4 regions of the Streptomyces sp. NBC_00683 genome follow, and region 4 is predicted to be linked to each of the others. Evidence: riboswitches for the same ligand, from Rfam matches in the RefSeq annotation. Region 4 holds a riboswitch; each other region holds the start of a gene.

Region 1 (3,911 bases), 1.1 Mb from region 4:
CCGGCGGCCACTCCGGCGACGGCGGCCGGATCCCAGTCCGCGTCCTCCATCGCCTGGACGAGGGTGCGGGCCTGCTCCTCGATCGCGTCGGCGGCGGTGCGGGTGGCCGCGGACTCGTCGAGGCCGAGCGCCTCGCGCAGACCGGGCAGCGATGTCGTACCGCCCCAGATCTGACGGGCGCGCAGGACGGCGAGGACGAGGTTGACGCGGTCCTTGCCGGCCGGGGCGCCGCCCAGGACGTGCAGCCCGTCGCGGATCTGGACGTCCTTGATCTCACAGAGCCAGCCGTCGAGATGCATGATGAACTCGTCGAAGCCCTCGTCCTCGGGCCGGTCCTGAAGCCCCAGGTCGTGGTCGAGCTTCGCGGCCTGGATCAGGGTCCAGATCTGGGCGCGGACGGCCGGGAGCTTCGCCGGGTCCATCGCGGCGATCTGGGCGTGCTCGTCCAGGAGCTGTTCGAGGCGGGCGATGTCGCCGTAGCTGTCGGCGCGCGCCATCGGCGGTACGAGGTGGTCGACCAGCGTGGCGTGCACACGGCGCTTGGCCTGGGTGCCCTCGCCCGGGTCGTTCACCAGGAACGGGTAGACGAGCGGCAGATCGCCGAGTGCGGCGTCGGGGCCGCAGGCGGCGGACAGGCCGGCGTTCTTGCCGGGCAACCACTCCAGGTTGCCGTGCTTGCCGAGGTGGATCATCGCGTCGGCGCCGAAACCGTTGTCGTCCGCGGACGCGGCGATCCAGCGGTAGGCGGCCAAGTAGTGGTGCGAGGGCGGCAGATCGGGGTCGTGGTAGATCGCGATCGGGTTCTCACCGAAACCGCGCGGCGGCTGGATGAGGATCAGCAGGTTGCCGCGGCGCAGGGCGGCGAGCACGATGTCGCCCTCGGGGTTACGGGACCGGTCGAGGAACATCTCGCCCGGGGCCGGGCCCCAGTGCCGCTCGACGGCTTCGCGGAGTTCGGCGGGCAGCGTGGCGAACCAGCGGCGGTAGTCGGCGGCGGGGATCCGGACCGGGTTGCGGGCCAGCTGCTCCTCGGTGAGCCACTCCTGGTCGTGGCCGCCGGCCTCGATCAGCGCGTAGATCAGCTCGTCGCCGTCGCCGGAGACCAGGCCCGGGATGTCCTCCTCGGGCCCGAAGTCGTAGCCCTCGGCCCGGAGCCTGCGCAACAGGGCGACGGCGCTGGCGGGGGTGTCGAGGCCGACCGCGTTGCCGATGCGGGAGTGCTTGGTCGGGTACGCGGACAGGACGAGGGCGATCCGCTTCTCGGCGGCCGGGATGTGGCGGAGCCGGGCGTGCCGTACGGCGATTCCGGCGACGCGTGCCGCACGCTCGGCGTCGGCGACGTACGCGGGCAGGCCGTCCTCGTCGATCTCCTTGAAGGAGAACGGCACCGTGATCAGGCGCCCGTCGAACTCCGGCACCGCGATCTGGGTGGCGGCGTCCAGCGGGGAGACGCCCTCGTCGTTCTCCTCCCAGGCCGCACGGGGGCTGGTGAGGCAGAGCGCCTGGAGCACCGGTACGTCGAGGCCGGTGAGGGCGCCCGCGTCCCAGGACTCGTCGTCGCCGCCCGCGGACGCGGTGGCCGGCTTGGTGCCGCCCGCTGCGAGGACGGTCGTCACGATGGCGTCGGCGGCCCGGAGTTCGTCGATGAGTTCGGGCTCGGGCGTACGGAGCGAGGCGACGTACAGCGGGAGGGCGCGGGCTCCCGCGTCCTCCACCGCGGCGCAGAGCGCTTCGATGAACGCCGTGTTCCCGCTCATGTGGTGGGCGCGGTAGTAGAGCACCGCGATGGTGGGCCCGGTGACGCCCTCACGGGCCGTCCGCTCCAGCGGGCCCCAGGCGGGGGCGGGGGCGGGCGGCTCGAAACCGTGGCCGGTGAGCAGCACCGTGTCGGACAGGAAGCGGGCCAGCTGCTCCAGGTTGGCGGGGCCGCCGTGCGCGAGGTAGGCGTGCGCCTCGGCGGCGATGCCGATGGGGACGGTGGACGCGGCCATCAGCTGGGCGTCGGGGGCCTGTTCACCGGTCAGCACGACGACGGGGCGGCCGGTCGCCAGCACCTGGTCGAGGCCGTCCTGCCAGGCCCGTACGCCGCCGAGGAGGCGTACGACGACGAGGTCCGTGCCGTCCAGCAGCTCCGGGAGTTCCTCGAGGGAGAGCCGGGAGGGGTTGGCGTAGCGGTAGTTGACCGGGCCCGCGGACGCGCGGGCGCTGAGCAGGTCGGTGTCGGACGTCGACAGGAGCAGGATCATGCGGCGTCAGCCCTTCCTCGGGGTGTCCACGCCCCGGGCGGTGTCGGACGGCAGGAGTTCCTGACTCGCCCGGTCGTGGACCGGGCTCACAGTGGCGGGACCGCGCCGGAATCTCACCGGGCTTCCTCCCATGTCGCCGTCTGGCGATGGCGGGCCGAACGGACCGCCGCTAGGCATAGTAGGCGGCCAGGGGCCCGGCGTGAGGAGATGCCCCTGGACGGGACTTGTCCCGGCCGCCCGACGGCCGGTTCCCGCCCTGCGGCGGACGCGGCCGGGGACAGCAGCCCGGACCCTGGACCGCTCGCGGTTCCGGCTCCGGCCCGATGGGTGTCCTGCAGGTCACAGTCACCGTAGGACTGTGCTGCGGTCACGGTCGGTATGCTCGCCGCCATGCCCCCATCCGCCGTCCCGCCCCGGTCTCCGGGCGGTGATGCCTGCCCCGGAACACTGCGTCTGCACCGGGCGGACGACGGTGCGCTGGCACGGGTCCGGCTGCCCGGCGGAGTGCTGACCGTTGCACGGGCGAACGCCCTCGGGGAGGCCGCGGCCCGCCTGGGAGACGGTGAGTTGCATCTCACCTCGCGCGGCAATGTGCAGCTGCGCGGGCTCGCCCCTGACTGCGGTGCGGAGTTGGCCGGACTGCTGGGCAGGGCCGGGCTGCTGCCCTCCGAACGCCACGAGCGGATACGCAACGTCGTCGCTTCCCCCCTCGCCGGGCTCGACGGCCTCGGAGCCGCGGAAGTCGGACCGTGGCTGTCCGCACTGGACCGTCTGCTGTGCGGGAGCGACCGTGCGACCGCGCTCTCCGGCCGCTTCCTGTTCGCACTCGACGACGGCCGCGGTGACGTCGACGCCCTCGGCGCCGACCTCACCCTGCTGGCCCGTGCCGACGGCGACGCGATGCTGCGCATCGGGGACACCGACGCCGTCCTGCGCGTCCCGGCCGCCGAAGCGCCCCGCGCCGCGCTCCTGGCCGCCGAAGCGTTTCTGGACGCCGCCCCGGACACCGGTGCCTGGCGGGTGAAGGACCTGCCGGGCGGCTCCGCCGCACTGGCCGACGACGTCGTACGGCGGTTGCGGCAGACCGGTACCGCCGTGTCTGAGGACCGCCACCCCCGTCCTCACGCATCCGTCCCGCCTGTCCTCGGCCGCGTACACGGCGGCCGCCGCGATGTCGCGCTGTCCGTCGGCGTACCGCTGGGGCGCCTGGACCCGAATCAGTGGCGGCTCCTGGCCGGCGCCGGCGAACTGCGGCTCACCCCGTGGCGCGGGGTCGTCGTCACCGGCGTCTCACCGGATCACGCGGACGAACTGCTCGCCGCCCTCTCGGAGGCCGGTCTGATCACCGGGCCCGGCTCGCCGTGGGCCGGTGTCGGGGCGTGCATCGGACGGCCCGGCTGCGCGAAGTCCCTGGCCGACGTGCGGGCCGAAGCGGGGGCCGCCGTCGGACCCGTGGGAAGGCTGCCTGTGTACTGGTCCGGGTGCGAACGCCGGTGCGGCCATCCGCACGGGGAGTGGATCGACGTGGTCGCCACCCCGGACGGACACCGGATCTCCCATGTGACGGGGGACCGGTCGGACGCCACGGCGACGGTCCGGGACAACCCTGCCGCGCTGGCCGCCGCGGTGGCGGCGGCGCGAGGCTCTCGCACCTGACCGTGCATC
Region 2 (3,911 bases), 5.1 Mb from region 4:
GTGGACCCCGCGCTCACCACCGTTGCGGGCATCCACTACAGCCTCTTCCTCGGCAGCCTTCTCGACCACGACGCCGGCACGGACCGCGACCTGTCCGACTTCCTGGGGATGCGGCGCATCGGCACCTTCCTCTGTACGGAGGTGGCGCACGGCAACGACGCGGCGTCCCTGGAGACCACCGCGACGTACGACCGTGAGCGGGACGGGTTCGTCCTGCACACCCCGAACGCGGGGGCGCAGAAGTTCATGCCCAACACCAGCCCGGCGGGCGGGCCGAAGACCGGCCTCGTCGCCGCACGCCTGCTCGCCGACGGCACGGACCACGGAGTCCACCTCTTCCTGGTACCGCTCACCGACGACGTACAGGCTCTTCCAGGGGTACGGGTCCGGCGCCTGCCGGCCCGGATGGGCAGCCCCGTGGACCACTGCCTGACCTCGTTCGACCGGCTGTTCGTCGGGCGGGGCGCCCTGCTGGGAGAAGGGAGGGTGCTGGGCGGGGACAGCGGGTTCAGCAGCACCCCCGCCGACCGGCGGCGCCGCTTCCTGACATCCATCGGCCGTGTGACCCCGGGGAGGATCTCCATGAGCGCCTGCGCTGCCGGATCCGCCCGCGCCACGCTCGCGGTCGCCGTCCGCTACGGCGGCCACCGCATGGTCTCCGGCGGCCGGGGCGCCGGGCAGATTCCGGTGAACGCCCACCGGACCCACCACGGGCCGCTCGCCTCGGCCATGGCCACGGTCTTCGCCATGAGTCTGCTGCACCGCCGGGCCCTCGACCGGTGGGAGCGCCGCACCGGTGAGGACGGGGCGGAGGCGGAACGCCTGGTGGCCGTCGCCAAGGGGTGGATCACCTGGCAGGCCCGCGCGGTCATCGTCGAGTGCCGCGAACGCTGCGGTGCGCAGGCGTTGTTGGAGAACAACGGCATGACGGAGCTGGTCACCGGGGTCGAAGGCGCCATCACGGCGGAGGGCGACAACCTCGCCATCCACGCGAAGGCGGCGGCGGACATGTTCTTCGCCGCCGGACCGGCACCCGGTGACCCCTCGCAGGACCCGGCGGACGGGACCGGCAACACCCCGCCCGACAGGACCCCCGGTGAGCTGGCCGACCCCCGGTTCCTCGGCAGGCTTCTCGACGCGGTGGAGGAGATCTGGTTCACCCGGGCCAGGAAACGCGCGCTCGGGGCACCGAACGATGACGCGCTCGCGCGGTGGAACGCGGCCTCCGGCGCCGCACTGCGCGGGGTCGAGGCCCACGCGTACCGACACGCGGCCGAGGGGTACACCGAGGCCCTGGCCACGCTCCCCGAGGGGGACGCCCGGGAGCGGCTGGCCGAGCTGCAGCGGCTGTTCGCCCTCCAATGGGTGGCACGCAACAGCGGGGACCTGCTGGCGGCAGGTCACCTGACCACCCAGCAGGTCGAAGAACTGCCCGAGGCCACCGAGGAACTGATCGCGGCGGTCGCCGCACACGCACCCGAACTGGTCGAGTCCTTCGCGCTGCCGGAAGAGCTGCTCGCCGACTGGCCGATCGCAGGACCGGACTACGCCGACGCGTACGACGACCCGGACGGCTCCTGGAGCCGGGGCCAGGCCGAGCCTTCGCCGCCGGCCGCACGGTGAGCGACCGACGGCCCGTCCGGACACCACTTGGTGCGGCCGGGGCCCGGCGGCGTGTGCGCGAGGCCGCAGAGATCCTCGGCCTGCGGGTCGTACTGCTCGCGTACTGGGGCACGGCATCCGTACTCGCCCGGCGACGCGGACGTCGCAGGTGAGAGGCGGAGAATCGGTTCGGCGCTGGTCCTGACCCCGAGCGCAGGTCCTGGCCGAGGAAGGGGCCGGTGCGGGGGGACACCCCACCCACCGTGCCGGCCGCGGCCCCCGAGGCCTCCGTCCAGCTGCGTGATAGCTTGCAGAAGCCAGTCACACTCCACGTGGAGTCAGGGAATCCGGTGCGAAACCGGAGCTGACGCGCAGCGGTGAGGGGGACGGGCGGGGCCACGGCCACTGGACACCCTCGGGGTCCGGGAAGGCGTCCCGTCCGGATGAACCCGAGTCCGAAAACCTGCTGGCACCCGTTTCCCGTACCGGGAGCGGTGCTTCGTACCGGGCTCCGCGCATGAGCCCCAGGACGCAGAGGGACCCAGTGCCGCCCATAGCCAGTACCGTACGCCGAACCGCCCTGCTCACGGCGGGACTTGTTTTGCTCACCGCCTGCGGTGGCGGTTCGTCCGAGAAGACGTCGCAGGACGGCAGCAGTGCCGCCGGCTACCCCGTGACGCTGAAGAACTGCGGACGCACCGTCACCGTCGGAGCGGCCCCGCACCACGCGGTCTCCCTGGACCAGGGGTCGACGGAGATCCTGCTCTCGCTCGGCCTCGCCGACCGGCTGGCGGGCACCTCCACCTGGACCGACCCGGTGATGAAGGGCCTGGAGAAGGCCAGTGCGAGCGTCCCCCGCATCGCCGAGAACCGGCCTTCCTCGGAGAAGGTCCTCGACAAGGAACCCGACTTCATCAGCGCCTCGTTCGAATCGACGCTCGGCAAGGGCGGTGTCGCGCCCCGCGAGCAGTTCGAGGACCTCGGCGTCCCCACCTACGTCTCGCCGGCCGACTGCACGGCCAAGGACAACAGCACAGGCGGGGACGGTTCGCGTACGAAGCCGCTGACCATGGAGAGCGTCTACACCGAAGTGCACGATCTGGCCGAGGTGTTCGGCGTCCAGGAACGCGGTGACGAACTCGTCGCCCAACTCCGGGCACGCATCAGCAGGGCGACCGCGGGCATCGAGGCGTCGGACGCCACCCTGCTCTACTGGTTCGCCAACGCCGAGTCGCCCTACCTCGCGGGCTGCTGCGGGGCGCCCGGCATCATCACCGAGGAACTCGGCGCGAAGAACGTCTTCGACGACACCCACGAGGAGTGGCCCCAGATCAACTGGGAGACCGTCGCGGACCGCAACCCCGACGTCCTGGTCATCGGTGACCTGACCCGCAAGTCGCAGACCGCCGAGAGCGCCGAGAAGAAGATCCAGTTCCTGGAGTCCAATCCCGCCACGAGGAACATGGACGCAGTCCGGCACAAGCGCTACGTCCTCCTCAGCGGCCAGGCCATGAATCCCTCCATCCGTACCGTCGAAGGCGTGGAGCTCGTGGCCGCAGGGCTGCGCGGCTTCGGGCTCGCGGGGTGACCGACACCCGACAGGCCGCCGGCGTACGCGCACCGGAGGCAACGGTGCCCCGCCCGGCCGGTGTCCGTGTCCTGCGCGACGGCCTTCTGTGGAGCTGCGGGGCGGCACTGCTGCTCCTGTCCGTCGCGGTCGCCGTCACCATCGGGCCCGCCCGGATCTCGGTCCCGGACGTCTGGTCCGCGGTGGCGGCCCATCTCGGCCCCGGGGACTCGCGGCTCACCCCGATCCGGGACGGGATCATCTGGAACCTGCGCATGCCCCGCACCCTGCTCGCCGCGGTGTGCGGGGCAGGACTCGCGGTGTGCGGCACCGTGATGCAGTCACTGCTGCGCAACCCGCTCGCCGACCCGTTCGTGCTCGGTGTCTCCTCGGGGGCGTCCACCGGAGCGGTCGTGGTCGTCATCCTCGGAGCAGGCGGGGGAGCGGTGTCGATCTCGGCCGGTGCCTTCATCGGGGCCCTCTGCTCGTTCGCCCTCGTTCTGCTGCTCAGTCACACACTCGGCGGGACGACCGACCGGGTCGTCCTCTCCGGCGTGGCGGCGATGCAGCTCTTCTCCGCGCTCACCTCCTTCGTCGTGATGACGGCCGCCGACGCCGAGCAGACCCGCGGGGTGCTGTTCTGGCTGCTCGGCTCCCTGAGCGGGGTCGGCTGGACCGATGTGTGGATGTGCGCGGCGGTGCTCGCCGTGGCGCTGCTGATCTGCCTCGGACACGCCCGCAC
Region 3 (3,911 bases), 4.9 Mb from region 4:
GGTGTCCGGTCGTACTCCACCGGTGGTGAGACGGAAGGACTCGGTGGCCCACTCCAGGTAGGCGCGACGGTCGGCGGCGCGCAGGGGAAGGGTCTCGCGCAGGGCGGGTTCGTCCACCTGGATGACCGAAGTGCCCGCCGATTCAAGGTCGTTCACCTCGTCGCGCAGAGCGAGCGCCACCTGGCGCGCGGTGTCGCCGAGCGGCTGGTCGTCACGGACGAAGGACCAGGCGAGCATGGTCACCGGCCCGGTCAGCATGCCTTTGACAGGGCGGTCGGTGAGCGAGTTGGCGTACGAGGTCCAGCGCACCGTCATCGGGTGCGGCCGGGAGATGTCGCCCGCCAGCACCGGCGGACGGACGTACCGGGTTCCGTAGGACTGGACCCAGCCCTGCTGGGTGGCGAGGTAGCCGGTGAGCTGCTCGGCGAAGTACTGCACCATGTCGTTGCGTTCGGGCTCGCCGTGTACGAGGACGTCGATGCCCGCCTTCTCCTGGAAGGAGAGGACGTCGCGGATCTCGCTCTCGATGAGCTTCTCGTAGGCTGCGGTGTCGATGCGGCCGGACCGCAGACCGGCGCGGGCCGTGCGCAGTTCGGTGGTCTGCGGGAAGGATCCGATGGTGGTGGTGGGCAGCAGGGGCAGGCCGAGGTGGGCGCGCTGGGCAGCTGCCCGCTCCTCGTATGGCTGGGAGCGGCGGCCGTCCGTGTCGGTGACGGCCGCGGCCCTGGCCCGTACGGCAGGGTCGCGGGTGATCGGGGAGTTCGCCCGGGAGGCGAGGTCGGCCCGGTTGGCCGCGAGTTCCGCGGCGATGGCGCCGGTGCCCTGGGAGAGGCCCTTGGCCAGGGTGACGATCTCCGTCGTCTTCTGCCGGGCGAAGGCGAGCCAGCGCAGGATCTGCGGGTCGATGTCCCGCTCGGCCGCCGCGTCCACCGGAACGTGCAGGAGGGAGCAGGAGGCGGCCACGTCGACCCGGTCGGCGAGACCGAGGAGCGTACCCAGGGTGGACAGCGACCTCTCGAGATCGTTGATCCAGATGTTGCGCCCGTTGACCACTCCGGCGATCAGCCGCTTGCCGGGGAGTCCGCCCACCGAGGCCAGCGCGTCGAGGTTCGCGGCGGCGGCGTCGGTGAAGTCGAGGGCCAGGCCCTCGACCGGAGCCTTCGCCAGCACGGGGAGGGCGTCGCCGAGCCGGTCGAAGTAGGAGCCGACGATCAGCTTGGGTCGGTCGGTGAGACCGCCGAGTTCACGGTAGGCGCGGGCAGCGGCGTTGAGTTCGGCCGGCGTGCGGTCCTGGACCAGGGCGGGCTCGTCGACCTGCACCCACTCGGCACCGGCGGCGCGGAGGTCGGCGAGCACCTCGGCGTAGACCGGCAGCAGCCGGTCCAGGAGAGTCAGCGGCCGGAAGTCCGGGGCCACCCCGGGGGCGGGCTTGGCCAGCAGGAGGTAGGTGACCGGACCGACCAGCACAGGACGGGCGGCGAGACCCAGCGCGAGGGCCTCCTTGAGCTCGGTGACCTGTTTGGTGGAGTCGGCGGTGAAGACGGTGTCCGGTCCGAGCTCCGGCACGAGGTAGTGGTAGTTGGTGTCGAACCACTTGGTCATCTCGAGCGGCGCGACATCCTGAGTGCCGCGGGCCATCGCGAAGTAGACGTCAATGGGGCATCCCCTGCTCGAGCGAAGCCGAGAGCTTGGGGAAGCGTCGGATCCGACGGCCGCACGGTGCCGCGGGGGGACAGCGCCGACCATGACGCTCGTGTCCAGGACGTGGTCGTAGTACGAGAAGTCGCCGGTCGGCACCTCGTGGACGCCGGCCCCGGCCAGTTGCCGCCACGTGGCGCGGCGCAGGTCCGCCGCGGTCCTGCGGAGGGCGTCAGCGGTGACGCGGCCCTTCCAGTAACCCTCGACGGCCTTCTTCAGCTCCCGGTCCGGGCCCTGGCGGGGGTAGCCGTACACGGTGGCGTGCGCTGCCGCTGCTGCGGACTTCGCTGTCACGGAAATCTCCTTCGCGAGATGACTCCTGAGGATCCCGGGACGGGACACGGACGCGAAGGGAGGACGAACCGGACGGATCCTGTGCACGCCACGGCGCGAGGTTCCGTCTGGTGTGTACGCCGACCCGCCCACGAGGTCACCGGGATATCCGCACGCGATAGGTCACGTACGGGCAATTGGCAGGTCTTCGGACTCGCGGGCGCATCTGCCGGGGCAGATTCCTACTGGCCGTCGCTTCCCGGACTCCAACCGAATCCAGTGCGTATGACGGAGGTCGTTCCCACTCACCGCTGCGGGGCAGTCCCGGATTCCCACCGGGTTCCCTCTTGCGACGCGCCTGCCTGGCGGACAGGGCGAACCAGCTGCACGGGCAAGGTTAGAGGGCGGGCCGCCTCTCGGCCGGCATTGTTCACTTTCCGGAACGTGACGTGAGCCACGGGACCCGCTCGGCGAGCCGTCGCCCTGGGCACCGCACGAGGATCCGGGCCCGGCCCGGGACGGCTGACGGCAGGTTCGCCCGGCCGTCAGCCGTCCGGCCGGGTCCTCGCTACCCGGTGCGTCGCTCGTGGCGTGAACGTGCGAGTCGATAGGCGGTGTGGAGCAGCTCACGGGTTGCCGTGCCGGTCCGTGGGCCCGGGTTCACCACCGCGAGCCAGCCGACGGAGCCGTATACGGGGTGTGCGATCACGGTATCGGTGACGCCGGGGTCGTCGTCGACGGCTGGTTCGCGCGGCGCGTGGCCGGTCCGGGCGACGAAGGATTCCTTCCCCGCCGCGATGTTGACGCGGAACGTGTCCGGGCGGTCCAGGCGCGAACTCTCGTCGCCCGGACAGTTCTTCGTCACGATCGTCGCGAACGGCTGGGCCGCTCCCGGTACGACGCCGTCAGGAGAGTAGTAGAAGAACGTGTCCCCCCAGCTGATCTCCGGTGAGCCGTCGCCGGGGCCCGGACTGACGGCCAGGACCCCGTCGAGGTCTCCCAGGAAGCCGATGATCTCGTCGATGTTCATGTCCTCAAGCGTTTCATTAAAGTGCTTGTGGAGACTTCGAGCCGAAAGGCGGGCGAAAGTTAGGAGCACTGCGGGTGGAAACTCTCAAATCACCGGTGATGCGGACCGTCGATGTGGCCCGACGTGCCGGATGCTCCGTTCAGCAGGTGCGCAATCTCGAGCGCGACGGCGTCCTGCCGCCGACGACGCGCACCACCACGGGTTACCGGATCTACGAAGAGGTCCACCTGCATTCCGCGCTGGCCTACCGGGCCCTCGCCGTCGGCACAGGCCCGGTCGAGGCCAAGCGAATCGTTCGCGCCCTGCACCGGTGCCCGGTCTCGGAGGTACTCGCACTCCTCGACGCCGCACATGCCCGACTCGACCGGGAGCGGGCGCGACTCAGGCTCGCCAGGGAGGCCGCGGAAGCGATCTCTGCCGAGCCCATCGAAGACGCACGCCCTTCGGACTCCATGAGTGTCTCCGAACTCGCCGCCGCGCTCGGGGTGCGCCCGTCGGCATTGCGGCACTGGGACGCCAAGGGGCTCGTCGTCCCGGACCGGGTTCCCCCGCGAGGAACCCGACGGTACTCGCCGGCCCAGGCCCGGGACGCCCGGATCGTCCACCAGCTCCGCAGCGCCGGATACCGCATCGAGCCGCTCCGGTCCCTGATGCCGGGCCTGAGGCACGGGAACCGGTCGGAAGACGTCCGAGCCGCGCTGGCCGCCCGGGACGCGAGCATCACGCTTCGCTCCCGTGCCCTCCTCGACGCTGCCGCCGCACTCGGCGCCGTCCTCGCTGCCGCACCCCGGACATCCGGTCCCGCCCTCTGAACCACGGGGCGGCGCACGGCAGGGACGGCAGTTCGTTCTTCCGGCGTCAGGCTCTGGTCAGGCAGAAGGGATGCCCGGCCGGGTCGGTGAAGACCCGC
Region 4 (3,911 bases):
GCCATGTCGATCAGACCGCGCTGCGGGATCTCCCACGCCGTGCGGTACAGCGCACGCACGTCCTCGGGGATCCAGGCGAAGCCCTGCACCGAGCCGCTCGCCTCGCGCAGCGCCTCCCGGGTCCGCGCGTCCCACACGCCGAGCTTCTTCAGCTCGTCCACCAGGTACGCGTTGACCTGGAGGAACTCACCGCTGAGCGTCTCGCGCTTGAAGAGGTTGGAGACCTGCGGCTCGATGCACTCGTACACACCGGCGATCGAGGCGATCGTCGCCGTCGGCGCGATGGCCAGCAGCAGCGAGTTGCGCATCCCGGTCTTCGCGACCCGGGCACGCAGCGCGTCCCAGCGCTCCGGCCAGTTCAGCTCGGTGTCGTAGTGGTCGGGGTGCAGCACACCGCGGGCCGCGCGCGTCTCGGACCAGGCGGGCAGCGGGCCCGAACGCTCCGCGAGGTCGCACGACGCCTCGTACGCGGCCAGCATGATCCGCTCGGAGATCCTCGTGGAGAGCGCGCGGGCCTCGGGCGAGTCGAAGGGCAGCCGCAGCTGGAAGAAGACGTCCTGCAGGCCCATCGCGCCCAGGCCCACCGGGCGCCAGCGGGCGTTGGACCGGCCGGCCTGCTCGGTCGGGTAGAAGTTGATGTCCACCACGCGGTCGAGGAAGGTCACGGCGGTGCGGACCGTGGCGTCCAGCCGCTCCCAGTCCATCTCCCCGCCGACGACGAACGCGCCGAGGTTGACCGAACCCAGGTTGCAGACGGCCGTCTCGCCGTCGTCGGTGACCTCGAGGATCTCCGTGCACAGGTTCGACGAGTGCACGACCCTGCCCGGCTCAGCGGTCTGGTTCGCGGTCCGGTTGGAGGCGTCCTTGAACGTCATCCAGCCCTGACCGGTCTGGGCGAGCGTCCGCATCATCCGGCCGTACAGCTCACGGGCGGGCATCGTCCTGCGGGCCAGGCCCTTGGCCTCCGCCGCACGGTATGCGGCATCGAACTCGTCGCCCCACAGGTCGACCAGCTCGGGGGTGTCGGCCGGGGAGAACAGCGACCACTCGGTGTCCGCGTCGACGCGCCGCATGAACTCGTCGGGGATCCAGTGCGCCAGATTCAGGTTGTGCGTGCGTCGCTGGTCCTCGCCCGTGTTGTCGCGCAGTTCCAGGAACTCCTCGATGTCCGCGTGCCAGGTCTCCAGGTAGACGGCGGCGGCACCCTTGCGGCGGCCCCCCTGGTTGACCGCGGCGACCGAGGCGTCGAGCGTCTTCAGGAACGGCACGATGCCGTTGGAGTGCCCGTTGGTGCCACGGATCAGCGAACCCCGGGCGCGGATGCGGGAGTACGAGAGGCCGATGCCCCCCGCGTGCTTGGACAGCCGCGCCACCTGGTGGTAGCGGTCGTAGATCGAGTCGAGCTCGTCCAGCGGGGAGTCCAGCAGATAGCAGGAGGACATCTGCGGGTGCCGGGTGCCGGAGTTGAACAGGGTGGGCGAGGAAGGGAGGTAGTCGAGCCGGCTCATCAGCCCGTACAGCGAGGCGACTTCGTCCAGGGCGCGCTCGGAGGTGTCCTCGGCGAGGCCGGCGGCCACCCGGAGCATGAAGTGCTGAGGGGTCTCGATGACCTGGCGGGTGAGCGGATGGCGCAGCAGGTAGCGGCTGAACAGCGTCCGCAGCCCGAAGTAGCCGAAGCGGTCGTCGGCCCCGTCGGCGACAGCCTGCCCGGCCAGCGCGTCGAGGGCGTCCGCGTGCAGCGTGACGAACTCGGCCGTACGGTCCGCGATCAGGCCCTCGCGGTGGCCGACGGCGACCGAGGCGGAGAAGGAGACGGCGCCCTGGCCGGCGGCCTCGTCGGCGATGGTGCGGGTGAGGAGCCGTGCGGCGAGCCGGGAGTAGGCGGGGTCCTCGGAGATCAGACCCGCGGCGGCCTCGGTGGCCAGCGAGCGCAGCTCGGCCTCGTCCGACCGGGCGTTGCGGCCGCGCAGCGCGGCGGCGGCGACCCGTCCGGGGTCGGTGTCGGGCAGATCGACGGTGAGGTCGGTCAGGGTCCGCAGCAGTGCGGTCCCGGGCCCGTCGGGCGTGGCGTGCGTGGACTCGGCTGAATCGACCGCTGAAACCGGATCGGCTGGCGCGATGGTCACTGGGACTATCCCTCGCTCGGCTCGGGGCCGGCGGGAGCGGGGGCAGCCGGGCAGGGCGATGCCCGGGTCGGGGCAGCACTGCTCACGGCGTCCACCGGCCCTCCGCGAGGCCCGGACGTCTGGCGTCCGGTTCGGTCGAGCCGGACGCGCTGTCGGCAGGTCTTCGGACTCCCGGGTGCGCAGAAGCACACCGATCACACCGTTGCGGGACAGTTCCGGATTCGCACCGGATTCCCCTGCGGAGACAGCGAGCACGAGCATACATGTGGGGGCCGCCGGACAGTGCAGCCCCCACATGTTGTGTCGCGCTCGATCAGAGGTCCAGACGGAATGTCAGGAGCGAGATGTGCTCGACGGGCTTCCAGTCCCGGTCCGGAGTCCGTACGAAGCCCAGGCGCCGGTAGATCCGATGGGCGCCGAGCATGGCCTGCTGCGTCGACAGGACGAGACCGGAGACGCCCTCCGTGGCCCGTGCCCGGTCGATACAGGCCCGCACGAGCGCCTCGCCCGCCCCGCGCCCACGGGCTTCGCGGGAGACGGCCAGCATCCGGAATTCGGCCTCGTCCGCCCGGGCGATGTCCGCCCACGGGCTGCCGGGTGCCGCGTAGGTCACGCCGCCGAGCAGCGTGCCGTCACCGCCCACCGCGACCAGCACCTCCGCCTCGGCGGCCCGGCGCCCGACCGCGCGCAGCTCGGCCAGATAGGGGTCGTCGGCGCCGAAGTCCAGCAACTCGTCCGCGAGATACGCCTCGGCGGTGATGCCGGCCAGTGCCTCGTGCTCCTGGGGGCCGACGGGCCTGATCGAGATGTCCATGGGCGGGAGTCTGCCGCAGGCGGAGGCGAGGGTCGAACTCCTTTGCGGCGGGACGGGAACGGAGCGGGCCGCCGCGCCCCCGTGGGGGACGTGGCGGCCCGCTGCGGAACCAGGCTCTCGCCGGGACGGGGTCAGTGACCGCCGCCCGGGGCGCCCACGGTGGCCGGCGGGAGTTCCACCTTGACACCCGGGTCGCCCGCGTCCGCCGTGTAGTCGGACGGGGAGGTCTCGTCGATCCCGGCCGGTGCCTTCAGCGCGTTCAGGACGAAGGTCAGCACGATCACCACGACGACGTTCAGCACGAACGCGGTCAGACCGATGTAGCCGATCTCCCCGATGCCGGGGATCTCCTTCGAGGACCCGCCGAAGTGCTTCTGGGTCGGGCTGGCGACGCCGTACGCGGCGACCGTGCCGTAGATCATGCCGACCGCCCAGCCCGCGATCAGGGCCCAGCGGTGGAACCACCGGGTGAACAGGCCGCCCACCAGGGCCGGCATCGTCTGGAGGATCCAGATCCCGCCGAGCAGCTGGAAGTTGATCGCGACCGTCTTGTCCATGGTGAGGACGAAGGCGAGCGCACCGACCTTGACCAGGAGCGAGACCAGCTTGGAGACCCTGGTCTCCTCGGCCGGGGTCGCGTCGGGCTTGATGAAGTCCTTGTAGATGTTGCGGGTGAAGAGGTTCGCCGCGGCGATCGACATGATCGCCGCGGGCACCAGTGCGCCGATCCCTATCGCGGCGAAGGCCACACCGGCGAACCAGTCGGGGAACATGTTCTCGAACAGCTGCGGAATGGCCAGCTGGCCGTTGTCCACCTTCACTCCGGCGGCGATCGCCATGAAGCCGAGCAGGGCCAGCAGACCGAGCATCAGCGAATACAGCGGCAGGATCGTGGTGTTGCGCCGGATCACGTCACGGCTGCGGCTGGAGAGCGTCGCCGTGATGGAGTGCGGGTACATGAAGAGCGCCAG

Evidence for each region. Region 4 has a riboswitch for cobalamin ahead of OG257_RS13310 (ribonucleoside-diphosphate reductase subunit alpha). Riboswitches for the same ligand answer to the same signal wherever they lie in the genome.
Region 1: it holds a riboswitch for cobalamin, as region 4 does, so the genes downstream of both, cobN (cobaltochelatase subunit CobN) here and OG257_RS13310 (ribonucleoside-diphosphate reductase subunit alpha) in region 4, are expected to answer to the same signal.
Region 2: it holds a riboswitch for cobalamin, as region 4 does, so the genes downstream of both, OG257_RS35260 (ABC transporter substrate-binding protein) here and OG257_RS13310 (ribonucleoside-diphosphate reductase subunit alpha) in region 4, are expected to answer to the same signal.
Region 3: it holds a riboswitch for cobalamin, as region 4 does, so the genes downstream of both, metE (5-methyltetrahydropteroyltriglutamate--homocysteine S-methyltransferase) here and OG257_RS13310 (ribonucleoside-diphosphate reductase subunit alpha) in region 4, are expected to answer to the same signal.

The regions. Positions count from the first base shown of each region.
Region 1 covers NZ_CP109013.1:4,185,662-4,189,572, forward strand. Annotated here, with positions in the region: gene cobN (cobaltochelatase subunit CobN) at 1-2,246, opposite strand, end outside; cobalamin riboswitch at 2,282-2,429, opposite strand; gene OG257_RS18750 (cobalamin biosynthesis protein CobG) at 2,625-3,902, shown strand.
Region 2 covers NZ_CP109013.1:8,123,004-8,126,914, forward strand. Annotated here, with positions in the region: gene OG257_RS35255 (acyl-CoA dehydrogenase family protein) at 1-1,623, shown strand, start outside; cobalamin riboswitch at 1,904-2,087, shown strand; gene OG257_RS35260 (ABC transporter substrate-binding protein) at 2,120-3,190, shown strand; gene OG257_RS35265 (FecCD family ABC transporter permease) at 3,187-3,911, shown strand, end outside.
Region 3 covers NZ_CP109013.1:7,962,965-7,966,875, forward strand. Annotated here, with positions in the region: gene metE (5-methyltetrahydropteroyltriglutamate--homocysteine S-methyltransferase) at 1-1,992, opposite strand, end outside; cobalamin riboswitch at 2,154-2,370, opposite strand; gene OG257_RS34630 (DUF6194 family protein) at 2,540-3,001, opposite strand; gene OG257_RS34635 (MerR family transcriptional regulator) at 3,076-3,813, shown strand; gene OG257_RS34640 (VOC family protein) at 3,860-3,911, opposite strand, start outside.
Region 4 covers NZ_CP109013.1:3,044,510-3,048,420, reverse strand. Annotated here, with positions in the region: gene OG257_RS13310 (ribonucleoside-diphosphate reductase subunit alpha) at 1-2,126, opposite strand, end outside; cobalamin riboswitch at 2,264-2,391, opposite strand; gene OG257_RS13305 (GNAT family N-acetyltransferase) at 2,440-2,940, opposite strand; gene mctP (monocarboxylate uptake permease MctP) at 3,072-3,911, opposite strand, start outside.